Regions from separate parts of the Burkholderia cenocepacia genome, predicted to be linked through region 1. Evidence: predicted binding sites of a transcription regulator. Region 1 holds the regulator's gene; each other region holds the start of a gene.
The links. The regulator FliA, encoded in region 1, starts transcription of late flagellar genes. The targets are predictions, from matches to a motif close to CTAAAGTTTNNNNNNNNNNNGCCGNTA.
Positions count from the first base shown of each region.

Region 2: a site for FliA is predicted at 6,414-6,440, ahead of flgK (flagellar hook-associated protein FlgK). Genes of this name have one in related genera too.
Region 3: a site for FliA is predicted at 7,178-7,204, ahead of flgM (flagellar biosynthesis anti-sigma factor FlgM). Genes of this name have one in related genera too.

Region 1 is NZ_CP060039.1:734,114-743,924, reverse strand. Features, by position in the region: gene ahcY (adenosylhomocysteinase) at 1-1,280, opposite strand, end outside; S-adenosyl-L-homocysteine riboswitch at 1,313-1,430, opposite strand; gene SY91_RS03440 (RNA polymerase sigma factor FliA) at 1,545-2,276, opposite strand; gene SY91_RS03435 (flagellar biosynthesis protein FlhG) at 2,302-3,120, opposite strand; gene flhF (flagellar biosynthesis protein FlhF) at 3,113-4,861, opposite strand; gene flhA (flagellar biosynthesis protein FlhA) at 4,858-6,960, opposite strand; gene flhB (flagellar biosynthesis protein FlhB) at 6,957-8,156, opposite strand; gene SY91_RS03415 (VOC family protein) at 8,552-9,049, opposite strand; gene SY91_RS03410 (DUF3443 family protein) at 9,213-9,811, opposite strand, start outside.
Region 2 is NZ_CP060039.1:353,759-363,569, forward strand. Features, by position in the region: gene SY91_RS01645 (chromate transporter) at 1-578, opposite strand, end outside; gene SY91_RS01650 (transcriptional regulator GcvA) at 675-1,559, shown strand; gene SY91_RS01655 (solute carrier family 23 protein) at 1,600-2,907, opposite strand; gene flgL (flagellar hook-associated protein FlgL) at 3,173-4,408, opposite strand; gene flgK (flagellar hook-associated protein FlgK) at 4,426-6,357, opposite strand; gene SY91_RS01670 (flagellar brake protein) at 6,551-7,306, opposite strand; gene flgJ (flagellar assembly peptidoglycan hydrolase FlgJ) at 7,527-8,510, opposite strand; gene SY91_RS01680 (flagellar basal body P-ring protein FlgI) at 8,511-9,695, opposite strand; gene flgH (flagellar basal body L-ring protein FlgH) at 9,701-9,811, opposite strand, start outside.
Region 3 is NZ_CP060039.1:367,708-377,518, reverse strand. Features, by position in the region: gene SY91_RS01760 (lytic transglycosylase domain-containing protein) at 1-195, shown strand, start outside; gene SY91_RS01755 (complex I NDUFA9 subunit family protein) at 246-1,205, shown strand; gene SY91_RS01750 (glutathione S-transferase family protein) at 1,270-1,917, shown strand; gene SY91_RS01745 (multifunctional CCA addition/repair protein) at 1,914-3,155, shown strand; gene SY91_RS01740 (helix-turn-helix domain-containing protein) at 3,237-4,016, opposite strand; gene SY91_RS01735 (M24 family metallopeptidase) at 4,393-6,243, shown strand; gene SY91_RS01730 (flagella synthesis protein FlgN) at 6,302-6,742, opposite strand; gene flgM (flagellar biosynthesis anti-sigma factor FlgM) at 6,819-7,148, opposite strand; gene flgA (flagellar basal body P-ring formation chaperone FlgA) at 7,266-8,504, opposite strand; gene flgB (flagellar basal body rod protein FlgB) at 8,709-9,197, shown strand; gene flgC (flagellar basal body rod protein FlgC) at 9,249-9,674, shown strand; gene flgD (flagellar hook assembly protein FlgD) at 9,734-9,811, shown strand, end outside.

The DNA.
Region 1 (9,811 bases):
GGCAGCACGTACACCTTGTTCTCGTACTGCTCGCCGCGCGTGAACAGTTCGATCTGCGCGAGCGTCTGGTTCGCGAACGAGTTCGACATCACGAACGACGGGTGGCCGGTCGCGCAGCCGAGGTTCACGAGGCGGCCTTCGGCCAGCAGGATCACGCGCTTGCCGTCCGGGAAGATGATGTGGTCGACCTGCGGCTTGATGTTTTCCCACTGGTACTGGCGCGTCGACGCAACGTCGATTTCCGAGTCGAAGTGACCGATGTTGCAGACGATCGCGTTGTGGCGCATCGCCTTCATGTGATCGTGGTTGATCACGTGGTAGTTGCCGGTCGCCGTCACGAAGATGTCGGCCTTGTCGGCCGCGTATTCCATCGTCACGACGCGGTAGCCTTCCATCGCCGCCTGCAGCGCGCAGATCGGATCGATTTCGGTGACCCACACGGTCGCGCCCAGGCCGCGCAGCGACTGCGCGCAGCCCTTGCCCACGTCGCCGTAGCCCGCGACGACCGCGACCTTGCCCGCGATCATCACGTCGGTCGCGCGCTTGATGCCGTCGACGAGCGATTCACGGCAGCCGTACAGGTTGTCGAACTTCGACTTCGTGACCGAATCGTTCACGTTGAACGCCGGGAACGGCAGGCGGCCGTCCTTTTCCATCTGGTACAGGCGGTGCACGCCGGTCGTGGTCTCTTCGGTCACGCCCTTGATGTGCGCGAGGCGCTTCGAGTACCAGTTCGCGTCGACGTCGAGGTGCGCCGCGATCGACTTGTACAGCGCGACTTCTTCCTCGTTGGTCGGCTTCGCGATCACCGAACGGTCCTTCTCGGCCTTCGAGCCGAGGATCAGCAGCAGCGTTGCGTCGCCGCCGTCGTCCAGGATCATGTTCGCGAATTCGCCGTTCGGCCATTCGAAGATGCGGTGCGAGAACTCCCAGTACTCGTCGAGCGATTCGCCCTTGAACGCGAACACCGGCGTGCCGGCTTCGACGATCGCGGCGGCCGCGTGATCCTGGGTCGAGAAGATGTTGCACGATGCCCAGCGAACGTCCGCGCCGAGCGCCTTCAGCGTCTCGATCAGCACGCCCGTCTGGATCGTCATGTGCAGCGAACCGGCGATGCGCGCGCCCTTCAGCGGCTGCTGTGCCTTGTATTCGTCGCGGATCTGCACGAGGCCCGGCATTTCGGTCTCGGCGATGTTGAGTTCCTTGCGGCCCCAGCCGGCCAGCGCCATGTCGGCGACGACGTAATCGTGGGAAGCCTTGGAATCGATAATGGCGTTCATCACGCCCTCCTTTCTAAAAAGTTTCTAGATTGGTGACGTGAGCGCCGTTCAGGAAGCGGGGCCGGCGCGAAAAAATCGCCGCACGGCTGCTTGGTGAAGCTCTCCGAGCCTGGCGGACACGGATGGTCCGTCGCAACGCTCCTCGGAAAACGGAGGGGATTGTAGCAAATCGGCGCGCGAAATGCGCAAGGACGACGCGTAGGCGCGCGACGCGCGCGGCGCCGGCGCGCGCGGCCGTCGGCAAAGGGTCGGGACTTCTTCGGGTCAGGACTCCGCGCCGACCCACGCCTGCTCGCGCAGCCGCGCGCGCAGGCGTGCGACGGCCTGACTGTGCAGCTGGCACACGCGCGATTCGCTCACTTCGAGCACCGCGCCGATCTCGCGCAGATTCAGACCCCGTTCGTAGTACAGCGACATCAGCAGCTTCTCGCGCTCCGGCAGCCGCTCGATCGCCTCGACGAGCGCCTCGCGCAGGTGGTCGTCGAGCAGCGCCGACAACGGATCGGCGTGATCGACGCGATAGCGGTCGAGGAACGGCTCGTCATCGGCCGCGCGGTCGAAATCCTCGTAATAGATGAGCTGGCTGCCGTGCAGGTCCTGCAGCATCCCCTGGTATTCGTCGAGCGGCATGTTCAGGTGCTGCGCGATCTCGGTCTCGCTCGCCGAGCGGCCGAGGTGCTGCTCGACCTGGTGCACCGCGTGCTCGACCTCGCGCGACGTCTTGCGCAGGCTGCGCGGCAGCCAGTCGTTGCTGCGCAGCTCGTCGAGCATCGCGCCGCGGATGCGCTGCGTCGCGTAGGTCTCGAACTGCGCGCCCTGGTCTTCCTTGTAGCGGCCGGCCGCGTCCATCAGGCCGATCATGCCGGCCTGGATCAGGTCGTCGAGATCGACGCTCGCCGGCATCTTCGCGACGAGCTGCAGCCCGAGGCGGCGCACGAGCGGCGCGTATTGCGCGAGCACGTCGGCCTGGGACATCTTTCCTTGAGCGTTGTACATCGTGGCTCTCTCCTTCGGGTGGCGCTCACGCGGCGTGTGCCGCGCCCGCCTCATACGACGGCTTGCCGCCGGCGTGGACTGCGCGGCCCGCACCCGAACGCGGGCGCATCGGCCAGTACAACAGGTCGGCGGCAATCTGCCGGTAATCGCGCGCGGCGGGCGACGACGGGAACGCGTCGACCACCGCATGCATCAGTTCGCGGGCGTGCTCGACGAGCGGATCGGCGCTCACGCAGCCCGCATCGGCGATCGATACGGTCAGGTAGCGGCTCGCGACGCCCGCGAGGTTGTCGAAGGCCGTCTTCGCGTCCGCGTGGCTGCCGACCTGATTGGTCAGCACGCGGAACTGCGCGAACGCGTGCGCGAAATGCAGCCGCTTCATGCACGCGTACGCCTCGGTGATCGCCTGCGCGGCGACCCGCGTGACGACCAGCACGTCGTGCGCTTCGCGCGCGAGCGCCGAGAACGACCCGTCGGCGCCGAGCTGCGCGTCGACGAGGACGATGTCGGCCGGGCCGTCGATGAAGTCGCTCAGTTGCGCGTCGCTGTAGCCGGCGCGCGCGAGCCGCGCGGCGCCGCACAGGCCGAAGCCGGCCGCCACCCGCGTGCGTTCGCCGTCGCGCAGCCACGCGCCGGCGAGCGTCGCGCTGGCCGAATGCACGTCGGCGCGCTCGTCGACGACGAGCACGTCCTTGCCGAGCGACGCGAGCGCCGCCGCGAGATTCACCACGGTGGACGTGCAGCCGACGCCCGCCGGCCCACCCGTCACCGCGACGATGCGCGACGCGCGCCCGGCGAGCAGGCGCCGCAGCCCTTCGGCCTGATCGATGATCCGTTTATCCAAATCGCACCTCGTGCAGCTCGGCGGTGGAACGTGCGGTCAGTGCGGAAAGCAGCGTCGGCATGTCCTCGTCTTGCGGCACGAAGGGCGAGCCGTCGCGCGGCACACAGAACGCGCTCTTCAGCAGGAATTTGGTCGACGCGACGTACAGGTTCTCCGGCACCTTCTGGCCGGTCGACACGTAGTGGACCGGCAGCTTGTAGCGGATCACCGTGTCGAGCACGCCGCCGAGGTGGGTCGCCTCGTCGAGCTTCGTGAGGATGCAGCCGGCCAGGTCAGGATGCTCGCCCGCGCTGCGGTATGCCTGCACGACTTCGTTCAGCGTGTCGCCGTGGCTCGTCGCGTTGAGCAGCAGCAGGCGCTGCACCGGCGCGTTCGCGCCGTGCAGCATCGCGATCTGGTCGGACACCGCGCGGTCGCGCTGGCTCATGCCGATCGTGTCGATCAGCACGATGTGCTTGTTGCGCAGCTCGGACAGCGCGAGCGCGAGATCGCCCGCATCCTTCACCGCATGCACCGGCACGCCGAGGATCTTGCCGAAGATGCGCAGTTGCTCGTGGCCGCCGATCCGGTAGCTGTCGGTGGTCAGCAGCGCGACCTTGCTCGCGCCGAAGCGCATCACGCAGCGCGCGGCCAGCTTCGCGGTGGTGGTCGTCTTGCCGACGCCCGTCGGCCCCATCAGCGCGAACACGCCGCCGCGCTCCATCAGCGCGTCCTCGCTGTCGAGCACCGGCAGGTTCGACGCGAGCACCGACTGCGCCCATTCGGCGGCCTGCTCGAAGGTCTGCGCGTCGTCGCCGGACGGCAGGTTGTCGACCAGCATCCGCACCAGTTGCGCGGAGAAGCCGGCCGCGAACAGATGCTTCGTCAGCGCGCCGTGAACGGCGCTGCGACGCTGGCGGTCGTGCCACATCAGGCTGTCGAACTGCTCTTGCATCATCCCGCGCAGCTCGCCCAGCTCCTGCATCACGGTGTCGTTGACGATCCGCTCGATGCGCGACTTCACCGCGTCGGCCACCGCGGCGGCCGCGTCGGACGACAGGCGCGTGCGTTCGGCCGTCTTGGCGGCGTACGCGGCGCCCGTGTCGGGGGCGCGCCGCGCGGCGGCCGGCGCGCCGGCGGGCGGCATCCGGCGTTCTGCGTCGCGCACGATGTCGCGTGCCCAGTCGGGCGGCGTCGCGCTGGCTGCGGGCTGCGGCGCACTCGCCTGCGGCTCGGCAGGCGCCTGCGCTCGGGCGATCAGCGCGTCGCGCTGCTGCGTGAGGCGCTTCGCGTGCTCGACCAGCCACGGTGCGGGTTCGGAAGTGGCGGCCGGCGATCCGGCGGCCGGTGCTGCGATCGACGGCGCTGCCGCCGCGGGCGCATCGGCCTCGATCGACGAACGATGCGCATCCGCCTCTTGCGCGTCGGCGCTCGCGCCGAACACGGACGAGAACACGTCCGGCAGCCCGCCTTCGCCCGCCGCATACGGATTGACGGCCGGGCGCGGTGCGATGCCGGGGCGCGACACGATGCCCGGCACGGCGGCGGCCGGCACGGATTCCGGCACGCGCGACGGGGCGAGGCGCGGACGCGCGGCCGGCGGCGCCACCGCGGCGAGATCCGAATCGGCGAGTGCAACGATTTCGACACTGCCGTCATCGAGCGTGCGGTTCGACAGCACGACCGCGTCGGCGCCGAGCGCCTCGCGCACGAGACGAAGTGCGTCGCGGCTCGTTGCGCCGGTGAATTTGCGAATGTTCAAGCGGAACCCCCGATGACGTTAACGACTTTGATCGTGCGTGTGTCCGGCACTTCGGCATACGACAGCACTTTCAATTGCGGCAGGCTGCGGCGCAGGAAGCGCGCGAGCATCGCGCGCAGCGCGTGCTGCACCAGCAGCACCGGCGGCAGCCCGAGATTCTGTTGACGCAGCATCGCTTGCTGCGTGCCGGTCAGAAGGTTGTGCGCGAGGCCGGGCTCGAGGCCCGGGTTCGCGCCGGTGGCGAGTGCCTGCGACAGCACGCGCTCCAGGTTCGCGTCGAGGCCCATCACCTGCATTTCGCCGTTGCCCGGATACCACTGCTGCGTGATCGCGCGGCCGAGCGAGAGCCGCACCGCGGCCGTGATCTCGAACGCGTCGCCGCGGCCCGCATGCTCGGACACGGCCTCGAGGATCGTGCGCATGTCGCGGATCGGCACGCCTTCCTCGAGCAGGTTCTGCAGCACTTTCTGCAGCGTGGTGAGCGAGATCGTCTTCGGCACGAGGTCCTCGACGAGCGACGGCGCGTCCTTGCCGGTGCGCTCGACGAGCGCCTGCACTTCCTGGCGGCCGAGCAGCTCGGCCGCGTGCTGGACGACGAGATGGTTCAGGTGCGTCGCGACCACCGTGCTCGCGTCGACCACCGTGTAGCCGTACACCTGCGCCTGCTCGCGCAGCGCGACGTCGATCCACACGGCCGGCAGCCCGAACGCGGGGTCCTGCGTGACGGCGCCCGGCAGCGCGGCCGTCACCTGGCCCGGGTTGATCGCGAGCCACTGGCCCGGGAACACTTCGCCCGCGCCGATCTCGACGCCCTTCAGCGCGATCCGGTACGCGTTCGGCCGCAGTTCGAGGTTGTCGCGGATATGGATCACCGGCGGCAGGAAGCCGATTTCCTGCGCGAATTTCTTGCGGATGCTCTTGATGCGCTTGAGCAGCTCGCCGTCGCTGTTCTTGTCGACCAGCGGGATCAGCCGGTAGCCGACTTCGAGGCCGAGCGGGTCGATCAGCTGCACGTCGTCCCAGGTCGCTTCGTGGCTGTCGGCCGGCAGCACCGCGGGCGGTGCGATGTCGGTCACGTCGCCGGCCGCCTTGCGCGCCGCCGCACGCTTGGTCTGGGTGCGCGCCAGCCAGATCGCGCCGCCGCCGAGCGCGAGGAACGCGAAGTGCGGCATCCCCGGGATCAGCCCCATCAGCACGATGATCGCGCCGGTGATGTTCAGCACGCGCGGGTTCGTGAACAGCTGGCCGGTGATCTGCGTACCGATGTCCTCGTCGGTCGCGACGCGCGACACGATCACGCCGGCCGCGGTCGAGATCACGAGCGACGGGATCTGCGCGACGAGGCCGTCGCCGATCGTCAGCAGCGTGTAGTTGGTGCCGGCCGCGGCGAAGCTCATGTCGTGCTGCACCATCCCGACGATCAGCCCGCCGATCACGTTGATCGCCATGATGATCAGGCCGGCGATCGCGTCGCCGCGCACGAACTTCGACGCGCCGTCCATCGACCCGTAGAACTCGGCTTCCTGCGACACGGCGAGGCGGCGCTTGCGGGCCTGTTCCTCGTTGATGAGGCCGGCGTTCAGATCGGCGTCGATCGCCATCTGCTTGCCGGGCATCGCGTCGAGCGTGAAGCGCGCGGACACTTCGGCGATCCGCCCCGCCCCCTTCGTGATCACCATGAAGTTGATGATCATCAGGATCACGAACACGACGATGCCGACCGCGAAGTTGCCGCCCACGAGGAAGTGGCCGAACGCCTCGATCACCTGCCCGGCCGCGTCGGGCCCGGTGTGGCCTTCGAGCAGCACGACGCGGGTCGACGCGACGTTCAGCGACAGGCGCAGGAGCGTCGAGAACAGCAGCACGCTCGGGAACGCCGCGAAATCGAGCGGCTTCATCGTGTACATGCTGACGAGCAGCACCATCACGGACAGCGCGATGTTGAACGTGAACAGCAGATCCAGCAGCATCGGCGGCAGCGGCAGGATCATCATCCCCAGGATCATGCAGATGAGGATCGGGCCCGCGAGCGCGCGCAGGTTCGTGCCTGCCAGCACGTTCGGGCGCTTCGCGAACAGGCCGGTGGTCGGGGTGCTCATGCTGCGTTCCCTTGCTTGCCGAGGGTGTCTTCGGCTTCTTCACGCTCGTCGTCGGCGGCGACCGACGTGCCCTTGTCGAGTTCGGCCGGCACGTCGAGATCGACCGGCATCGCCGGGAACGCGCCGCCTTCCGAACGGAAGCGCTTGAGCTGGTAGACCCACGCGAGCACTTCCGCGACCGCCGAGTACAGCGAACCGGGGATCTCGCGCTCGAGTTCGACGTTGTGATATAGCGCACGCGCGAGCGGCGGCGCTTCGAGCAGCGGCACGTTGTGCTCGGCCGCGAGCTCGCGGATGCGCGCGGCGACGAGGTTCACGCCCTTCGCGACGACCTTCGGCGCACGCATCTCGCCATCCGTGTATTGCAGCGCGACCGCGAAGTGCGTCGGGTTCGTGACGACCACGTCGGCCTTCGGCACGGCCGCCATCATCCGGCGGCGGGCGATCGCGCGCTGCTGCTGGCGAATCCGCCCCTTCACGTGCGGATCGCCTTCGTTCTCGCGATGCTCGCGCTTCACTTCTTCCTTCGTCATGCGCAGCTTCTTGTTGTACTGCCAGAGTTGGTAAGGCACGTCGAGCCCGGCGACGACCAGCATCCCGGCGACCGTCGTGCCGCAGCACACGGCGACCAGATGCAGCGCATCGGGCAGCGCGACGCCGAGCGGCTGGGTCGCGAGGCCGAGCAGTTCGTCCTTGCTGCGCCAGATCGCGATGCCGCCGATCCCGCCGACGACCAGCGTCTTCGCGATCGACATCCCGAGCTGGATCGGCCCCTGGATCGAGAAGATCCGGCCGAGGCCCGAGATCGGGTTCAGGCGGTCGAACTTCAGCTCGAACGTCTTTTGCGAAATCAGCCAGCCGCCGAGCGCCATCGGCGCGAGCAGCGCGGCGACGCCGGTCAGCGCAAGAAGCGGCAGCAACGCGGCGAAGCCTTCGAGGCTCGCGCTGCCGGCCGCCGACAGCATCCGGCGGGTGTCGAACGCGGTCGCGCGATCGAACGTGAACGCGCCGCGCAGCATCGCCTGCAGATGCCCACCCGACGGGCCCGCGAGCAGCCATGCGCCGTAGAACCCCGCCGCGAGCAGTGCGAACGAAGCCAGTTCGCGCGAACGCGCGACCTGCCCCTCCTCGCGCGCCTTCTCGCGGCGCCTGGGAGTGGCGGCTTCGGTCTTGTCGAGATCGCTCTCGTCTGCCACGGGGCCTCCAGTCGGGTACGGCGGAATGCCGCTTTCCAGTGACACCGATTATTCATGGAGGCGTCAAATGCCGATCGGTCGAGCAAAGCCGGGAAAGGGGGTATTTCGGAGAATCGGGCGAGCCGCCGCGAACGCGGCCGGAGCGGGGGCGGAACGCCGCGCGGCGCGGCGGGAAAACGGGCCGGCCGGCGCGTCGGCGAAGCGGCGGCCGCCAGCGGAACGGCGTCGGCGCGATGCGGGGGAACGGTGCACCAACGGCCGGGAAAGGCGGGAAATCGGCCCCGACGCAACGATGTCGTGCGTCGGGACGAAACGGCCGGCTGACGGCCTTGGGCGGCCCGACCGACCGAAGCGGCCTCGGGCCTGTTCACGCCGACAACGGGCTTGCGCTGGCCCTAGCCGGCCGCCGCCCGCTGCAGCGCGCCGAGATCGAGCTTCTTCATCGTCATCACCTGCGCCATCACGCGCTCGGCGCGGGCCGGGTCGCCGGTCATCAGCTCGGCCATCTGCACGGGCACGACCTGCCACGACACGCCGAAGCGGTCGCGCAGCCAGCCGCATTGCTGCGCGCGCTCGTCGCCGCCTTCGGACAGGCGCGCCCAGTAATGGTCGATCTCGGCCTGGTCGCGGCAGTTGACGACGAACGACACGGCCGGCGTCATCTGGAACACGGGACCGCCGTTCAGCGCGACGAACGCCTGCCCGTCGAGCTCGAACGCCACCGTCATCACCGCGCCCTCGGCGTTGCCGGACGCGTGCGCGCCGGCCTTGCCGTAGCGCGCGACGTGCACGATGCGCGCGTTGTCGAACACCGATACGTAGAAACCGGCCGCCGCCTCGGCGTCGCGGTCGAACCACAGGAACGGCGTGATGCGCTGGATACGCGGGTTCATGGCGCTGTCTCCTCGATGTCGTGCCGGCACCGGTGCCGGTGCCGGTCTTACATCGTAGACGCTATGCCGGCGCGTGACAGCGCGCCGGTCCGTAGCCTCGCGCCCGCCGAGAGCGAAAAAAAGGGGGCGATCGCTCGCCCCTCGTTCCCGGCCGCGTGCCGCGTCAGAACGCGACGAACGGCTGCGGGCCGCCGCTCGCGGTCTTGTCCATCCCGAAGTAGATCGTCTTGCCGTAGAAGTGCGGCATGCCGATGTCGAGCCAGCTGGACGAGCCGAACGGGCCCGCGATGTCGTTGAACGCGAACGTGGACGAGTTCGAGAACAGCGCATCGGCGTTGGCGACCGGCATCGACACGGTACCCGACGCGCCGTTCTGGCCGCTCAGCGTGGCCGAATAGGTGGTCGTCGCCGATGGGCAGTAGAACTCCGTATTCCTCGAACAGACCGTCTGCGCCGAATCGTTGAAGAAATACGCGTTGGAGCCGGTATCGAAGAACGCGGTCACGCTGCGCCCCTGGAACGTCGCGCTGACGTCGCCGGTCGTGGTCGACGTCATCACCGTCTTGCCGCTCAGGTTCGGCAGGCCGAACGTCAGCGTGCCGGTCGCGCTTGCCTGCCCGTTGTCGGAGATGGCCGGCATCTGCACGCTCACCCCGTCGTTGTTCGCGAACCGATGCACCGGGTTCGCCACCTGCTGCGCCAGCGGCACGAGCGCGACCGTGCAGCGCGCGTTGTCGCCGTTCGGGCACGCGTAGTAGTTGT
Region 2 (9,811 bases), 380 kb from region 1:
GACGCGAGCCAGATGCTGACGGGCGTCAGCACGAGCATCGTGGTCAACAGCGGCATGCGCAGCACCGCGATCGCGACGAACGCGAGCGCCGCGATCGCCGCCGCCGTGCGCGGCGCCCGAAGCAGCGGCTTCGCGACCTTTACGGCCATCGCGACGAGCAGGCCGGCCGCCGCCGCGGCAAGCCCCGCGAACAGGTGCTGCACGCGCGGATCGTTCTGCGTCTTCGCGTACAGCACGCCGAGCGCGACGACGACCAGCGTCGGGCCGGCGATCAACCCGAGAATGCCGGCGAACGCACCGGCGACGCCGCGAAAGCGCATGCCGACGGCGACCGACAGGTTGATCACGTTGCCGCCCGGCAGGAACTGGCACAGGCCGAGCAGATCGGTGAATTCGTCGGCGGAGAGCCATTTGCGCTCGTCGACGATCGTGCGCCGCGCGAACGGCAACGCGCCGCCGAACGACATCAGGCCGAGCGACAGGAAACCGGTGAACAGCTCGGCGAGACCGACGCTGCGAGGGGACGCGCCAGGCGGCGGGGAGGCGGGCGGCGAGTCAGGCTGAAAAGCGGATTGCATGGGGCTCCTCATCAAACGGTGAACCGAGGTTACCGCCGTTCAGGATTCCGGCAAAACGATTTTATCGGCGCGCCCTTGTGATCTAGAATCACAAGCATGGCACGCGATCTCCCACCCTTTTCCGCGCTTCGGGCCTTTGAAGCCGCGGCACGACATGAAAGCTTCAGCGCCGCCGGCGACGAGCTGCATGTGACTCACGGTGCCATCAGCCGGCAGATCGCCGGGTTCGAGGCGTGGCTCGGCAAGCCGGTGTTTCACCGCTACGGCAAGCGCGTGAAGCTCACCGACGAAGGCCGCCGCTACCTGGACACCGTGCGCGCGGCCTTCGACAGCATCGCGCACGCCACCGAGCAGTTGCGCAACACCGGCGCGGCGCGCGTGCTGCGCATCAACGCGCTGCCGACCTTCGCGATGAAATGGCTGCTGCCGCGGCTGTCGCGGTTCCAGCGCGACGTGCCGAACGTCGAGCTGAAGCTGTCGACGTCGAACGCGCCGCTCGACACGCTGAACGGCTTCGACGTCGCGATCCGCCGCGGCCCCGGCCACTGGCCGAACTGCACGAGCGGTCACTTCCTCGACGAAAGCGTGATTCCGGTGTGCAGCCCGGCGCTGCTCAAGCGGGCGCCGATCACGCGCGCGGACGATCTCGCGCGGCACGTGCTGCTGCATTCGGATACGCGGCCGGAAGGCTGGCGCGACTGGTTCGCGGCGGCCGGCGTGACGATGAAGGGGCGCAAGCGGCAGTCGTTCGATCACTTCTACCTGGCGCTGCAGGCGGCCGTCGACGGGCTCGGCGTCGCGCTCGGCCCGCTGCCGCTGATCGACGACGAGCTCGCGAGCGGGCGCCTGGTGATGCCGCTCGACGGGCCGCGCATCGCGACGCGCAGCTACTGGTGGATCGCGCCGGGCGCGCCGGGCGACGATCCGCTCGTCGCGCAGTTCTGCGCGTGGCTGCAGGGGCAGTCGAATACCGGCGCATGAAGGCGCGCCCGCAGGCGGCATTGCACCGCCCGCTCCCGAATCAGACCACCGGCCCCGGTTCCTTCTCCTTGCGCAGGATCGCGTACAGGATGATCGCGCCGAACGTCGCGGTGCCGATCCCACCGAGCCCGAAGCCGCCGATCTTCAGCGAGAAGTCGCCGGCGCCGAGCACCAGCGTGACGGCCGCGACGATCAGGTTGCGGTTGTCGGAGAAGTCGACCTTGTTGACGACCCAGATCCGCGCGCCCGTCACCGCGATCAGCCCGAACACCACGATCGACACGCCGCCGAGCACCGGGCCCGGAATCGTCTGGATCACCGCGCCGAACTTCGGCGAGAAGCCCAGCCCGATCGCGATCAGCGCAGCGACCGCAAACACCAGCGTCGAATAGATCCGCGTGACGGCCATCACGCCGATGTTCTCCGCGTAGGTGGTCACGCCCGTGCCGCCGACGCTGCCCGAGACGATCGTCGCGAGCCCGTCGCCGATGAACGCGCGACCGACGTAGCGGTCGAGGTTGCTGCCCGTCATCGCGCTGACGGCCTTGATGTGGCCGAGGTTCTCCGCGACCAGGATCACCGCGATCGGCGCGAGCATCAGCATCGCGTGCGGATCGAACACCGGCGCGCGGAAGCTCGGCACGCCGAACCACGCGGCCTGCGCGACGATCGCGAAATCGATCGGCTTGCCGAGGCCCATCCCGTTGGTCGCGATCGCGTAGATCACGTACGCGATCACGAGCCCGACGAGGATCAAGAGGCGCTGCATCATCCCGCGCGCGAACACCGCGACGCCGCCGACGCACAGCACCGTGACGAGCGCCATCACCGATTCGAAGGTCGAGCCCGACACGCCCTTGACCGCGATCGGCGCGAGGTTCAGCCCGATCACCGCGACCACCGCGCCGGTCACGACGGGCGGCATCAGCGTCTCGATCCAGCGCGTGCCGATCGCCTGCACCAGCGCGCCGAGCGCGACGTACACGACGCCGCACGCGACGATCCCGCCGAGCGCGACCGGAATGTTCGGGTTCGGGCCGCTGCCGCCATAGCCCGTCACAGCGATCACCAGGCCGATGAACGCGAAGCTGGAGCCGAGGTAGCTCGGCACGCGGCCGCCGACCAGCACGAAGAACAGCAGCGTGCCGATACCCGACATGAAAATGCACAGGTTCGGGTCGAAGCCCATCAGCAGCGGCGCGAGCACGGTCGAACCGAACATCGCGACGACGTGCTGCACGCCCATCGCGATCATCTGCGGCCACGCGAGGCGCTCGTCGGGGCCGACGACGCGCGAGGCCGCGCCGGTCGGCTGGACCCGCCAGCGCGGGAAGTAGGAATCGGACATGGGGAAAGCGCTCCTGTCGGTCGTCGGTCGCCGGCTGCCAGGGATGCGCCGGTCTGGAATCTGGCGCGAGTTTACGGAGCGGAATGGGGGCTGGCAAGCGAGCCGGTATGCGCGGCCGGCCAAACGAGGACGCGGCAGCCCGCATGAGAGAACCGGTGCGCGACCGCGCGGCCCGGTGAAGCCCGTCCGCACGCGATGCACGGGCGGCGGCGGGCGCCGACAGCGAAGTAAGCGTGCGCTCACCTCGCCGCCGGCGCGTCGTGCATCACGGATTGATGTACTGGAACAGCGAAAGGTTCTGCAACTGCGCGTAAGCCTTCTGCGACCCCGTCAGCGCGTTCTGCATCTGCAGGAACTGGCTGATCGTCGCGACCATGTTGGTGCTCGTCAGGTCGGCCAGGTTGCTGCTGACCTGCAGCGTGTTGGTCTGGTTCACGGCCTGCATCGCCTTGATTTCCTGCTCGCGGCCGCCGACCGACGCCTGCACCGTGAGGACGTTCGTCATCATGTTGTTCAGCTTGGTCGTGCCGGTGGTCATCGCGTTCGCGAGCGCGGTCGCGGCGCTCGTGTTGCTGCTGATCGGCACCTTCAGCGCGGCGATCATCGTGTCGAGCGCCGCGAACACGTCGGTGCCGGCCTGCGGCGCGGGCGTGACCGTGAACGTGTCGCCCGGCGCCGGCTTGCCCGACACGGGCACCGACAGGCCGTTGCCGAGCGCGATCCCGGCGCCGTCCGAATACGGTTGCGCGGTCGTCGTGGTCGGCGGCACGACGGTGTTGTCGGTCACCGTGTAGGTCGGCGCGGCGGCCGTGCCGCCGAACGCGATCGTGAACTGGTGCGCGTTGGACGCGGCCGACGGGCTCGTGATCGTCACGCCGCCGATCGTGCCCGTGCCGGTGTTGGCCGCGCCGGCGAGCGGCACCGGCTGGCTGCCGAGCATCGGCACCGACAGGAACACGTTCGCGCCGTTGTCGCCCTGCGCGATCGAGCGCGTGTCGGCGATCTGCACCTGGCGCGAGCCGGTGTCGCCGCTGTAGGTCACGCCGCCGCCCGGCGCGTTCGAGAACGGCGCGGTGGCCGACTGGAAGCCCGCGAACAGGTAGTTGCCCGAGCCGTCCGTCGAATTCGCGAGCGTCAGCAACTGGTCGCGATAACCCTGCAGCTGCGTCGACAGTGCCGAGCGATCGCTGTCCGACAGCGAACCGTCGCCGGCCTGGATCACGACCGTGTGAATGCTGTTGAGCAGGTTGTTGACGCTGATGAGCGTCTGGTCTTCCTTCTGCAGCGACGACAGCGCGGCGTTCTGGTTCGACGCGTACTGCGACAGCGTCGCCGACGTCATCGACAGCTGCACGGCCTGCGCCGCGCCGAGCGGGTTGTCGGCCGGCGTCGCGAGGCTCACGCCGCTCGAGATCTGCTGGTACAGCTGCGAGAGCTGCGCCTGCTGGTCGCTCATCTGGGCGACGTTCATCTGGTAGAACTGCGCAGTGGAAATCCGCATCGCTTCGATCCCCGAAATCAGTTGAACAGGCCGAGCACGGTCTGGAACAGCGTCGACGCGGTCTGGATCACCTTCGCGTTCGCCTGGTAGAGCTGCTGGTACTGCATCAGGTTGGCCGCTTCCTCGTTCTGGTTCACGCCCGACACCGACTGCTGCGCCTGCGTGATCTGGCCGACCAGCGCGGTCTGCGCGGCGCTCGACGACTTCAGCTGGCTCGCCGTGTTGCCGATGCCGTTCACGTAGTTCGCGTACGCGCCCGTCAGCGTGGCCGAGCCGTTGCCGAACGATTTCGCGTTGACGAGCTTCGACAGCGCGAGCGCGTTGCTGCCGTCGTTCGTGCCGCCCGTGTTCGGCGCGACCTTGAACGTGTCGCCCACCGCCGGCGTGCCCGACACCGTCACCGTGACGCCCGCCGTCAGCGTGATCGGCGAGCCGGACTGGTACGGCTGCGCGGCGCTGGTCGTCGGCGGCACGGCCGTGTTGTCGGTGACCGTGTAGGTCGGCGCAGCCGCCGTGCCGCCCATCGTGATCGTGTAGTTGTGCGGGTTGGCCGCGGCCGTCGCGCTCGTGACCGACAGCCCGCCGATCGTGCCGTTGCCGGTGTTGGTCGTCGTGGCCGACGGCACGTACGGCGCGGCCGCCGCGATCGCGGAGCCGTTCGACGTCGTGAGGCCGAAGCCGTTCAGCGCGCCGCGCGTCGGCTGCACGGTGAACTTGTCGCCGGCGCTCATCGAGCCGGACGAGAACGAGAAGTTCAGCCCGCCGATCGAGGCCGGCATCGACGTCGACGTACCGACCACCGTGCCGGTCGCACGATCGGTCAGCGTGTAGTTCGTGCCGTCGTACGCGAGCGTGTAGTCGCTGGTGGTCGGCTGCGCCGCGTTCGCGAACGACACGGACAGCGCCGCATTGCCGGTATTGCCCTGGTTCGCGTAGGTGATCGGCGTGCCGGTCGAAAACAGGTTGCCGCCGACCTTGCCCGACAGGTCGATGCCGAGCGCGTTCTGCGCGTTGACCTGCGCGGCGAAGCTGGTCGCGATCGCGCCGAGCTGCGCTTCGGCCGGGTCGAGCGTCTGGCTGCGGAACGCGAGCAGGCCGCCCAGCGTGCCGCCCGACAGCGACGCGTCGGACAGGAACTGGTTCGGCCCCTGCGGGGTCGCGCCGGCGATGCCCTGCGACACGACGGTCAGCTCGCTCGGATCGGACGGCGACGTGACGGTCGCGAGCTGGTAGCTCTTGTCCGCGACGACGAGCGGCGTGCCGCCCGACATGAACACGCTGTAGCCGTCGCTGTTGCGCACCACCTGCACGCCCGCGAGATTCGACAGGTTCGACACCGCGAGGTCGCGCTGGTCCATCAGCTGGTTCGGCGGCTGGCCCTGGCTGCTCGCCGCCGCGATCTGCTGGTTCAGTTGCGCGATCTGCGCGGTGTACGCGTTGATCTGCGTGACGGTGCTGGTGAGCTGCGTGTTCACGCTCTGGCGCAGCGCGTCGTACTGCTGGCCGGCCGCCGTGATCTGGTTCGCGAGCGTCTGCGCATTGCTCATCGCGGTCTGCCGCACCGACGAGTCGGACGCGCTGTTCGCGACGTTCTGCATCCCGGTGAAGTAGCTCGTGATCGCGGTCGAGATGCCGGCCGTCGGGCTGCCGATGTAGTTGTTCAGCTGCGTGACGAGCGAGTACCACGTCGACAGCGCGCCGCCCTGCGTCTGCGCGCCGTTCAGCTGGTCGCTCAGGTACTGGCTGTACTGCCGCTGCACGGTGACGGTGTTCACGCCCTGCGGCATGTAGCCGCTGCTGGTGTACTGCCCGCTTGCCTCGGCATAGACGGGGCGTTCGACCGAATAGCCGGGCGTCGCGGCGTTGCTGATGTTCTGGCCGGTCGTCGTGAGGCCCCAGAGCGCGGCATTCAGGCCGCTGACACCGAGGTTCATGAGTGAGTTGGACATGCGCGATCCTGATGAGCCGGCCGCGCTGCGGCCGCCGGGTTGCGTGACTCCCGGTATAACGGCCGCGGATCGAAAAAATTGAGGAAAAAATGCACGCGCGGCGCACGGGTGTGCGTCGCCGTTCGAAGCGGCCGGCGAGGAACGCCGGCGGCGCTGCGCGGGCGGCCCGGACGGGGCCCGCGCCGGGTGCGCGTCAGGCCCGCGCGAGCGAGCGGCGCTTCATTTCGAGTTGGGTGATCAGCCGCTGCAGCGTGTTCTCCGCGCTGCCCGGCAGCGACATGTAGCGGAAGCCGAGCTGGTAGCGGCGCGACCCGTTCGGCATCTGCGTCGAACGTTGCGACACCAGTTGCAGGTCGAGCGACAGCTTGCCGTGGCCGGTCAGCTCGAGCTCGACGTCCGGCAACAGCGTGCCGACCTCGAGCGCCTCGACACGCTCGTCGGCCGTGCGCAGCCCCACGCCGCCGAGCGACAGGTTGTGCACCTCGAACAGGAAGCTTTCGCCGTCCGGCAGCTTGCCGCGGCACAGGAACGGATCGACGATCGGCGCGTCCACGCGGAAATATTCGCGGCGCTGGATGCAGACCAGCACGTCGGGGAAATCGGCGACGAACGCGGGCAGCCCCTCGTAGCGCGTCTCGCGCGGCGTGCCCGTGGTGAATTCGACGCGCACGCCCTCCGGCGAGGCCGCGAACGTGCAGTGCGACGCGCCGAGGATGCCGGCGTTCTGCTCGGACAGCGCGCCCCAGTCGAACGTGAACGTCCGCGCGCCGACGTCGACCTCGAGCAGACGCGTGACGAGCTGGCCGCCCGGGTACTGCACGGTCAGGAAATCGCCGCGATTCACCAGGTTGCGCAACTGCACGCCGATTTCCAGCGGATTGCGGCGGGCATAGTCGGGCCCGGAGTGGCCTGCATCCAGGCTGGGGTCCGTCGACGTTTCGATATTCATGGCTAGCCGGTCTTTCTTGTCATGGGCGCCCGGGGCAACCGGTGCGCAATAAAACCGGGCCAGAACGGGGGCCCGGTCGCAGGTCTCTCACACTTAGCGGCAGTGCTGACCGAAAGTTTAGATCGAAACGGCGATTTATTTCGCGCAAACGTTGAAACCGCGCGCGGCAAGGTGCCGGGCGCGGTCCGAAAGGGGGACGAACCGATGACGGGCGGGCCCGTCAGCCGATCTGCTGCATGATCGAGATCAGCTTCTTCGCGTAATTCGGGTCGGTTGCGTAACCGGCCTTCTGCATGCCGTGCGCGAAGCCCTCGACGCTGCGGCTCGCGCTCAGCACGCCCGCGTAGCGCGGGTTGTTCTTCAGCAGGTTCGCGTAATCGGTCATCGCGTGCTCGTACGAGTCGTACGCGCGGAACTTCGCGACCACGCGGCGCGGCGTGCCGTTCACGTATTCGGTGGTCAGCGCCGACACGGTGCGGCCGGTCCAGCCCTTGTTCGCCTTGATGCCGAACACGTTGTAGCTGGTCGAGCCGTCCGCCGCGCGGATCTCGCGCTTGCCCCAGCCCGACTCGAGCGCGGCCTGGCCGACGATGAAGCGCGCCGGGATGCCGGTCGTCGCGCTGGCCGCCTGCGCGGGGGCCGCGAGCCGGTCGACGAACGCGTCCGCGTCCTGCACGCCGCTCGCGCCCTTGACCGGCGGCGTCAGCGCGCTGCCGGCCGAATAGCCGCGCGCGCCGGCGAGCCCGCCGTTGTTCGCCGCGTTCGCATAGGCCTTCGCCATCGCGTTCATCGCGGCGAGGCTGCCTTCGTTGCCGGCCGTGCCGAGGCCGCCGGCACCCATGCCGCCCGCGCCCACATCCGCTGCCGTATCGCTGCCCGCGCCGGCGCCCGCATTGCGCAGCAACTGCTTCATCAGCGCGTCGGCGACGCCGATCCCGCGCGTCGACATCTGCTGCGCGAGCTGCTGGTCGAGCATCGACGTGTACATCTTCGACGTATGCGAATCGAACAGCCCGCCGTCGGGCGACGCGTCGCGCATGCTCTTGAGCATCATCTGCGTGAACATCGCGTCGAACTGGCCGGCCACCGCCTTCGCGCCGGCCTGCGGCGACTGCTTCGCCTGCGCGCGCAGCGCGTCGAAACCCTGCACGTCGAGCGCGAAGCGCTGCGTGAGGTCGTTTGCGTTCGGAAGGTTCGCCGCCATTTAGATCACCTCCAGGTCGGCGCGCAGCGCGCCGGCCGCCTTCATCGCCTGCAGGATCGACATCAGGTCCGCGGGCGTCGCGCCGAGCGTGTTCAGCGCTTTCACGACGTCGGCGAGATTCGCGCCGGCCGTCACCATCTTCAGCGCGCCGTTGTCCTGCTTCAACTGGATCTGCGACTGCTGCGCGACCACCGTCTGCCCGTTCGAGAACGGCCCCGGCTGCGACACCACCGGCTGCGTGTTGACGACGACCGACAGGTTGCCGTGCGCGACCGCGCAGCTCTGCAGCGTGACCATCTGGTTCATCACGATCGAGCCGGTGCGCGCGTTCAGGATCACCTTCGCGGCGGCCTTGTCCGGGCTCACGTCGAGGTTCTGCAGCCGCGCCATGAACGCGACCTGCTGCGCCGAATCGGCCGGCGCCGCGAGCTGGATCGTGCGGCCGTCGAGCGCCGTCGCGGTGCCCGGGCCGAAGCTCGAGTTGACCGCGGACACGATGCGCTGCGCGGTGCCGTAGTCCATGTCGTTCAGTTGCAGTTGCAGCACGCCGTTCATCTGCGCGATCGCGTTCGGCACCGCGCGCTCGACGATCGCGCCGCCGACGATCCGGCCGGCCGCGAGCTGGTTCACCTGCACGCGGCTGCCGTTCGCGCTGGCGCCCGCGCCGCCGACCGCCATGTTGCCCTGCGCGAGCGCGTACACCTGCCCGTCCGCGCCCTTCAGCGGCGTGAGCAGCAGCGTGCCGCCGCGCAGGCTCTTCGCGTTGCCGAGCGACGACACGGTCACATCGAGCGCCTCGCCGGGCCGGGCGAACGGCGGCAGCGTGGCCGTCACCATCACGGCCGCGACGTTCTTCAGCTGCATGTTGTTCAGCGACGACGGGCCGCCGTTGGCCGAACCGTTGTTGATCGAGATGCCGAGGTTCGCGAGCATGTTCGCGAGCGTCTGCGTCGTGAACGGCGTCTGCATCGTCTGGTCGCCCGTGCCGTCGAGGCCGACGACGAGGCCATAGCCGATCAGCGGGTTGTCGCGCACGCCCTGGATCTGCGCGAGATCCTTCAGGCGTTCGGCGTGTGCCGGCGCGGCGCCGAGCACGCAGGCGGCGGCCACCGCCGCGAACGCGACGGCGAGCCGCGCGGCCGCATGCGCGCGGGCCGACAGGCGGTGGAACAGGGTCGTCTGCATCGTCATCACCACGGCGCGATGTTGAGGAAGAAGCGCTGCAGCCAGCCCATCGTCTCGGCTTCGTTGATGTAGCCCTTCGACGAGTATTCGATCTTCGCGTCGGCGACCTGCGTCGA
Region 3 (9,811 bases), 370 kb from region 1:
GGCCCGGGCCGGCCGCGCCAGTGGCGCCAGGTGTTGACGCAGCCGGTCGAAGGCGCGATCTTCGCGGAGACGATTCCGTTCAACGAGACGCGCGACTACGTGAAGAACGTGCTGTCGAACACCGTCTACTACGCGGCGCTCTTCGAGGGCAAACCGCAGTCGTTGAAGAAACGTCTAGGCATGATCTCGCCCTGATACACGAACTGCCGCGCGAGACGCGGCAGTGTTCTTTTGAGGCCCACATCATGGATCGCCAGACCGTCGCGCTGCTGGGCGGCACCGGCTTCATCGGCAGCCGGCTCGTCAATGCGCTGATCGACGCCGGCAAGCACGTACGGATCGGCACGCGGCGGCGCGACCACGCGCGCCACCTGCAGATGCTGCCGGTCGACATCGTCGAACTCGACGCGCTCGATACGCGCACGCTCGCACGCTTCGTCGCCGGCGCGCACGCGGCGATCAACCTGGTCGGCGTGCTGCACGGCGGCCGCGGCACGCCGTACGGGCCGGGCTTCGAGCGCGCGCACGTCGCGCTGCCGGCCGCGCTGGCGACCGCCTGCTGCGAGGTCGGCGTGCGGCGCCTGCTGCACATGAGCGCGCTCGGCGCCGATTCGCACGGCGCGAGCATGTACCAGCGCTCGAAGGGCGACGGCGAAGCCGCGCTGCATGCGGTCGCGGCCACCGATTCGCTCGCGCTGACGATCTTCCGGCCGTCGGTCGTGTTCGGCCCCGGCGACGCCTTCCTCAATACGTTCGCGAACCTGCAGCGCTCGGTCCCCGTGCTGCCGCTCGCGATGCCCGACGCGCGCTTCCAGCCGGTATTCGTCGGCGACGTCGTGCGCGCGTTCGTCAACACCCTCGATCTCGCGGGCGCGCACGGCAAGACCTACGAGCTCGGCGGCCCGACCGTCTACACGCTCGAGCAACTGGTGCGCTACTGCGGCACGCTGGTCGGCCGGCAGGCACGCATCGTGCGGCTGCCCGACGCGCTTGCGCGGCTGCAGGCGAGCGTGTTCGAATGCCTGCCGGGCGAGCCGGTGCTCACGCGTGACAATCTCGCGACGATGTCGGTGCCGAACGTGCTGTCGGGGCCGCTCGCGCCGGAACTCGGGCTCTCGCCCGCGAGTCTCGAAAGCATTGCGCCCGCGTATCTCGGCGAAGCGACGACGCGCTCGCGGTTCGACTGGTTCCGCTCGCGTCGCTAATACCCGCGGGGTGCCGCCGGTCGGCGCCTTTCTTTTCCTTTTTCGCATTTTCCGGAACCCCGTCATGAAGCTCGTCATTGGAGACAAGAACTACTCGTCGTGGTCGATGCGGCCGTGGCTGCTGCTCGCGCATTTCGGCATCCCGTTCGACGAGATCGTGGTCGAGCTGCGCCGCGACGACACGGCCGCGCGCATCCGCGAATACTCGCCGACCGGCAAGGTGCCGTGCCTCGTCGACGATCACGGCTTGGCGATCTGGGATTCGCTCGCGATCGCCGAGACGCTCGCCGAGCGCTATCCGCAATTCCCGATGTGGCCGGCCGACCCGCTCGCGCGTGCGCATGCGCGCTGCGTGTCCGCCGAGATGCATTCGGGCTTCATGGCGCTGCGCACGCAGATGGGCATGAGCATCCGCGCGTCGATGCCGGGGCGCGGCGCGACGCCCGAGGCGCTCGCCGACGTCGCGCGCATCGACGCGCTGTGGAGCGAATGCATCGAGGCATCGGGCGGGCCGTTCCTGTTCGGCGAATTCGGGATCGCCGATGCGATGTATGCGCCGGTCGTGATGCGCTTCAACACGTATGCGCCGGCGCTGTCGCCGGAGGCGGCCGGCTACGCCGCGCGCGTGACCGCGCTGCCGGCCGTGCAGCAGTGGATCGATGCCGCGCGCCGCGAAACCAACGTGATCGCCGAATACGAGCCGCAGCCATGAACATCTACGCAGTAGGCGGCGCGATCCGCGACGAATTGCTCGGCGTGCCGGTGCAGGACCGCGACTACGTGGTGGTCGGCGCGACGCCCGAGCAGATGACCGCGCAGGGTTTCCGGCCGGTCGGCAAGGATTTCCCGGTGTTCCTGCATCCGCAGACGCAGGAGGAGTACGCGCTGGCGCGCACCGAGCGCAAGACGGCGGCCGGCTATCACGGCTTCCAGTTCCACTACGCGCCGGACGTGACGCTCGACGAGGATCTCGCGCGGCGCGACCTGACGATCAACGCGATGGCGCGCGAGGTGAGCCCGGAAGGCGCGCTGGTCGGCCCGGTGATCGATCCGTTCGACGGGCAGGCCGACCTGCGTGCGCGCGTGTTCCGGCACGTGAGCGACGCATTCGTCGAGGACCCGGTGCGAATCCTGCGCACCGCGCGCTTTGCCGCGCGGTTCGCGGATTTCACGGTGGCGGACGAAACGCTCGCGCTGATGCGACGGATGGTCGATGCGGGCGAGGTCGACGCGCTCGTGCCCGAACGCGTATGGCAGGAAATCGCGCGCGGGTTGATGGAAGCGAAGCCGTCGCGGATGTTCGCCGTGCTGCGCGACTGCGGCGCGCTCGCGCGCATCCTGCCCGAGGTCGACGCGCTGTGGGGCGTACCGCAGCGCGCCGATTACCACCCGGAAGTCGATACCGGCGTGCACGTGATGATGGTCGTCGACTACGCGGCGAAGCAGGGCTATTCGCTGGCGGTGCGCTTCGCGGCGCTCACGCACGATCTCGGCAAGGGGACGACGCCCGCGGACGTGCTGCCGCGCCACGTCGGCCACGAAAGCCGCAGCGTCGAGCTGCTCAAACCGTTGTGCGAGCGGCTGCGCGTGCCGAACGAATGCCGCGACCTCGCGCTGGTGGTCGCGCGCGAGCACGGCAACCTGCATCGCGTGATGGAGATGGGCGCGGCCGCGCTGGTGCGGCTCTTCGAGCGCAGCGACGCGCTGCGCAAGCCGGCGCGCTTCGCCGAGTTGCTGCAGGCCTGCGAATCGGATGCGCGCGGCCGGCTCGGGCTCGATGCGCAGCCGTATCCGCAGGCCGAGCGGCTGCGCGTCGCGCTCGCGGCGGCGCGCAGTGTCGATGCCGGCGCGATCGCGCGCGGCATCGGCAACGATACGGAGAAGATCAAGGAAGCCGTGCATCGCGCGCGGGTTCAGGCCGTCGCGCAGGCGCTCGCGATCGGCGAGTAGTCGGCAAGTAGCAGGCAAGTAGCAGGCAAGTAGCAGGCAAGTAGCAGGCGCGGAACAGGCGCGGCCTGCGCCGGCCAGCCGTCACGATTTCTTCTTGCGCGCCGGAGTCGCGGCCGCCGCGCGTTTGCCGGCGGCGGCGCGCGGCTTCGCCGCCCCCTTCTTTTCGGCTGCGCCGGCCCTGGACGGCCGTGGCGCGGCGGCGTCGCGGTCATCCCGCTTGGACGCCGGCGCGCGCCGGCTCACGCGCGGCTCGCCGGGCTTCGACTGCCTGATTTCCGTCGTTGCGGATACGAATTCCGCACCACTGTCGTCGAACAGCGGCAGCGTGCTGACGGTGATCAGCTCGGCCGGCCCGTCGCCGACATTGGCCACGCGATGCCGCTTGCGCGCGTCGAAGTGCAGCGAGTCGCCGGGCGTCAGCGGGTAATTCTTCTTGCCGACCGTGTAGCAGATGCGGCCCGCCAGCACGTACACGAATTCGTCGCCGCCGTGCGCGACCCATTCCGACCGGTAGCCCTCCATCATCTGCACCTTCAGTGCGTTGATCTGGCTGCCGTCGAACGTGGTGGACAGCCGCTCGTACCACTGCGACGCGGCGTCGAGCGCGTACGGCTTGCGGCTGCCCTCGTGCGAATCGGGCTGCGCCTGGCGCGGCTGCTCGATCAGCGTGCCGAGCGGCACGCCCAGCGCCTTCGCGACGTTGACGAGCGACGACAGCGAGATGCCCGTCAGATGGCGCTCGACCTGCGACAGGAACCCGACCGACAGGTTCGCTTCGGTCGCCACTTCCAGCAGCGTCTTCTTCGCTTCCCGGCGCAGGCGGCGAATGCGCTGGCCGATACGCATGAGGTCTGAATCCATGAATCTCTTTCGTGGCAACGAGTCGGGGCGCGGGCAAAGGGGCCGTGCGGCCGCCCGGGGCGGCGAGGCCGGCGCATTGTACCGCGCAGCGTCGCGGGGCGAATCGGCGTTGTGCCGGAATCCGCAGGCGGCACGCCGATTTTAGTCCTACGAAAATCTTGGCTTGACCTCGATTTCGACGTGCTCTAGATTCTGTCGCGCATCAAACAAAGTTAAGTGAGACAAAAATTTTACCGAAGGCCTGCCTCTCGGCCGGCGGCGCGGCCCGGCCGCGCGTCGTGCCGCGCGTGACCTGCGCCGCAACGACGTGCCGTGCCCGGCGCGCGATGCCGCGGCACGCCGCCGGCCGCCGACAACAATGAATAACGGGCATCCGATGATCGATCGACTGAAATACAGCTTCTCCGGCCTTCCCCCGTACGACGCGTCCGTCGCCGACACGCAGGCCGGCCTGTCGCGCCTGCTCGATGCCGCGCGACTCGACGCGGTGCTGATCACGTCGCAGGACGAATACGTGACCGAGTACCTGCCGCGCGGCAACAACCCGCGCTACGCGGTGTCCGGCTTCGACGGCTCGGCCGGCTGCGGGATCTTCCTGAGCGCGGCGACCGCGCAGGCGCTCGATCTGCCGCCGTTCGTGCTGTTCGTCGACGGCCGTTATCACTTCCAGGCCGACGAGCAGTGCGATCCGGCGCGCGTGCGCGTCGAGAAGCTCGGCATGAACGTGACGATCTGGCAGGCGATGGCCGACTGGCTGCTCGCGCACGCGAGCCGGCTCGCGCGGGTCGGCTACGACGCGCGGCGGATCAGCGTCGCGCAGCGCAACCGGCTGTTCGAGCAGACGCAGGCCGCGTCGCTCGACTGGACGAGCCTCGCCGAGCGCGAGATCGACCGGGCGATCGCGCTGCCGGGCTGGAACGTCGAGCGGCCGATCTTCGAGATCCCGGCAGCGATGACCGGCCTGAGCGTCGTGCAGAACCTCGACGCGCTGAACCGCCGGCTCGCCGCGCATACCGGCGCGGCCGACGGCAAGACCGCGTTCTTCACCTGCGCGTCGGACGATCTCGCGTATCTGCTGAACAGCCGCGGCTATCACATCCCGAATGCGTCGTCGCACCTCGGCTTCCTGTTCGCGGTCGGCGGGCGGGTGGCGCTGTTCCTCCCGGAAGGCTGCGACCGCTGCGAGGTCGCGCTCGATTCGTATCCGGCGCTGCAGGTGATCCGGCGCGACGTCGCGGCGCTCGAGCGCTTCCTCGCGCAGTTCGCCGTCGAGCACGTGTGCTACGGCTTCGAATCGGTGAACTGCGCGCTCGTCGACGCGGTGAAGCGGGTGTGGCCGCACGCGCGGCATGCCGATTTCAACCCGGTCGAGGCGATGCGGGCGAGCAAGACGCCGGCGGTGCTCGGCCAGTTCCGCGACGCGTTCGCGCGCAGCTGCGCGGCGATCGCCGAGACGATGCGCTGGGCGAAGACCGGCGAGCCGGGCGTACGCCACACCGAGTACGACCTTGCGCGCAGGATCAACGACGCGTACGGCGCACGTTCGGCGGTCGCGCTGTCGTTTCCGTCGATCGCGGCGAACGGCGCGAACAGCGCGTTCGCGCATTACACGGCGGCGAGCGCCGACGTCGAGCTGACCGAAGGCGAACTCGTGCTGCTCGACAGCGGCGCGTACTACGAAGCCGGCTTCGCGACGGACTGCACGCGCGTCGTGCTGCGCCGCACGCGGCCGGACACGGTCGCGCAGCCGTGGCAGCGCGAGATCTACACGGTCGCGCTGAAGGCCTGCATCAAGGGGCTCGTCACGCGTTTTCCGGCCACCGCGACGGGCGGCGACGTCGATGCGCTGGTGCGGCAGGTGTGCCGCGACCATGGCCACGATTTCGGCCACGGCACCGGGCACGGCGTCGGGATTCACGTGCACGAGGGTGGCGTGCGGTTCGCGCCGGGCGCGACGTACGGGCTGGTGCCGAATGCGGTGATTTCGGTCGAGCCGGGCATCTACCTGCCGGGCAAGGGCGGCGTGCGGATCGAGAACATCGTGATCGTGCGGGCGGACGACGCGCAGCCCGGCACCGTGACGTTCGAGAACATCGTGACGGTGGGCTACGACTGGGACCTGATCGATCTGGATCTGCTGGACGACGCCGAGCGCGCGTACCTGCGCGACTACGAGCGGCTGTGCGTGGAACGCGGCACGCAGGTCACCGCGTGTCCGCTGTTGTAACGAAGGAGGGAAGCAGCGACGCGGCCGCCGGTCGGCCGCGCGGCGCGCCGTCAGCCGGTCAGCGCGTGAGTGCCGACACGCGTCCGTCGGGGCCGTACACGCCGGCCGGCGCGGGCGCCGAGCGCAGCACCGCGAGCGCGCGCTCGTTGTAGTCCATCCGGATCCGGATCAGCATCCCGTTGTTCGCGTTGGCCTGGCGCGCGCGTTCGGCGGCCTGTTGCAGCAGTTGCCAGCGGCTCGCGAGGCGCGCGTCGCGCTCGGCCGCCTGGTCCATGCCTTTCTTGCCGGCCGGAAAGCCGAGCGCGGAAAGCTGCGTGTCGCGCGTGCGTTCGAGCTGCGCGAGCCGGTCGATCAGTGCGCTTTTCTTCTCGACGATCCCGGGCAGCATCTCGAGCGGCTCGGCCGTCGTCAGCGCCTTTTCCTCGTAGACGAGCAGGGACGCGAACGCTTCGACCGTCGCGTGTTCGTCGTTGACCGTGGCCAGCAGCTCTTCTCTCATCGCGTCATGCTCGTCACGCCGGTGCGCGGGATGGCCGCACGCCGGCAAACCGGGTGAACCGGCCACGAGGCCGGGATTAGCTGCCCTGCGGGCGCTGCTGCTGCAGCAGTTCGCGGGCGGTGTTCAATACGCCGTCGGCAATCTTGTTCGCGTCGACCGTCAGCGTGCCGTTGTTCAGTGCGTCCTTGATCGACTGGACCAGGCCCGTGTCGATATCGGCGTCGCCCGACGCGGCTACCGAACGCAGCTGGCCGGACAGACCCGACAGGTTCACGGTCGTGTCGCCGCCGCTCGATCCTGCATCGGCTGCCTGCGCGGACGACTGGGCCGTGCCGGACGGCGCACGGGCCGCGCCGTTGCCGGTCGGCGCGAGGGGGCTCGGTTTCGGAGTGGAATCGATCTTCACGATTGGTTTCCTGTACGGTTTGACCCAGATAACGGCCGGGTCGGCCCGAACTTTAGCATCGCGAGCCCGAAATGCTCCGAATAAACAATTCTTTACATTCTTGCGGCAGATCCGTCCCTACAGCGGAATTTCCACGGTGCCGGCGTCCTTGACGATCGCTGTGACGATCTGCCCGGCCGCCATCCGCACCCGCACCGACTGGCCCGGCGCCGCATTCGCGAGCACGCTGCCTTCGGCCGAAATCGTGAAGCCGGGGCCGGCCGCGACGACCCGTACCGTCTGGCCGGCCGACACCGACGCCGCGCTCTTCAGCATGTCCTGCCGCAGCGGCAGCCCGGCCGAGATGCGCGCGAGCGCGGTCGCGCCGATCGCCTGCGCCGGATCGGTGATCACCGCGAGCGGCATGACCGTCAGGTCGCCGTCGCGCGCGACCAGGTCGGCCGCGGAGAGCGGCTCGCCGGGCGCGATCTGGCGCGCGGCGACGTAATAGGTGGCCTGCACGGCGACCTTCGCCTGCAGGTAGACGGTCCACGGCCGCTCGCCCGCGCAGCGCACGCCGACCGTCGTGCGGCCCCACAGGCGCGCGCCGGTCGGCAGGAACGGTTCGAGCGTCGTGCACGCGGCGAGCCCGCGCGGAAAGGCGGTCGTGACCGTCGCGGTGGTCTTGCCGGGCAGGCCGGCGATCTGCTGCTGCAGGAACGCGAGCGCCGCGCGCCGGATCGTTTCGGGGTCTTGCTGGCCGGGCGGCGTCGCGGGTTGGGCCGTGGGCTGGGCCGCGACGGTAGCCGGAGCCGGGCGGGCCGAAGCGGCCGCCGTGCGCGGCGCCGTTGCGGCTGATGCGGCACGAGCCGCCGCCAGGCGGGCGGCTGCGGCCGCTTGCGGCGCCGGCCGCGCGAGATTCGATGCAGGCTCGGCGGTGCCGGCGACGACCATCGCGATCGCGGCCGGGTCGGCCGCGCGCGGCGTCGCGCCGTACCCGGCGTTCGCGCGGGCGGCTGCGTAGACGGGGATCGTTGCGGGAGCCGGCGCAGCGGCCGGCGGCGGAACGCTCGTCACGACCATCTGGCTGGCCGGTTGCGCCGCGTAGTTGCTGCCGGTCGCCGCGCTCGCTGCGCCGGCCGCGCGTTGCGCGCCCGAAGCCGAAGCGACGCCCGCATTCCCGCCGAACTGCCCGCCGCTCGCCGCATTGGCGTGCGCGAGCGCGGTTTCGGCCGTCTCGCCGCGCCCCGGAATCACGATCATCCCGTCGTCCGCATGGGCGGCAGGCGCGGCGATCCACAGCGCCGCGGCGAGCGCGAACGCGCGCCGGACGTGCGTGAGCCGCCCGTTCCTGTCGCGAAGTGCGTCGCCCGTCATCGCCGTGTCCTCGATCCGTTGATCCGCTTCGCATTCTAGGGAGCCGGGGCGTCGCGCAAACGATGAATAGAGGGGGCCTTTGCCGCGTTATTCGTCCGATTGCCGGTTGCGTCCCGCGCCTACCATCGCTGTCATGGAAAAAAGCCTCTCGGGTCGCCATCCGGCGCGAGGGGCGTGCAGCGCTTCATACGGAGAGACGCACACATGCTGGACAAACTCGATGCGGAATTCGCGTTCGGCCGACAGGCGCTCGACGTGCGCGCCTACCGGCAGGAACTGCTGTCGTCGAACATCGCGAACGCCGACACGCCCGGCTACCAGGCCCGCGACGTCGATTTCGCGTCGACGCTCGCGCGCTCGCTGAAGCAGACGAGCGGCGGCCTGGCGCCGAACAACGCCGCGCAACTGCCGATGACGCAGCCGGCCGGCGTGACGAGCGGCATGTCGATGGTGTCGACGGCGCCGGGCCACATGGCCGGCACCGCGAAGCTGATCCCGACCGGCGGCCCGGCGGACGACTACGGCCGCGCGCAATACCGGATGCCGCTGCAGCCGTCGCTCGACGGCAACACGGTCGATCTCGACGTCGAGCGCGTGCAGTTCGCGAACAACGCGCTGCACTACGAAACCGGGATGACCGTGATGACCCAGCAGATCAAGGCGATGATCGCCGCGATCACGACGAACTCGTAACGAACTCGTAAGCGCCGCTTCCGAATCCGGACTCGAACACAAGGAGCCCTCATGCCTTCGTTGATGAACATCTTCGGCGTCGCCGGTTCGGCGCTGTCCGCGCAATCGCAGCGCCTGAACGTCACCGCGTCGAATCTCGCGAACGCCGACAGCGCGACCGGTCCCGACGGCAAGCCGTACAAGGCCAAGCAGGTCGTGTTCGCGACCGACCCGATGGGCGGCGCGCGCACCGCGTCCGGCCAGGGCGTGGGCGGCGTGCGCGTGACCAAGGTGATGGACGACCCGTCGCCGATGAAATCGACCTACGACCCGGCGAACCCGGCCGCCGACGCGAACGGCTACGTGCAGATGCCGAACGTCGATCCGGTGCAGGAGATGGTGAACATGATCTCGGCATCGCGCTCGTACCAGGCCAACGTCGAGACGCTGAACACCGCGAAGACGCTGATGCTCAAGACGCTGACGATCGGCTCGTAAGCCGCGCGCCGCCGACCTGACCGACCCGACACCGACAGTTCCGACAGAAGGCCAACAGGATGACTTCCTCCAACACGACGATCGGCAGCAACGGCACCAGCGTGTCGACGCTGCCGACCGACACGATGAACACCAAC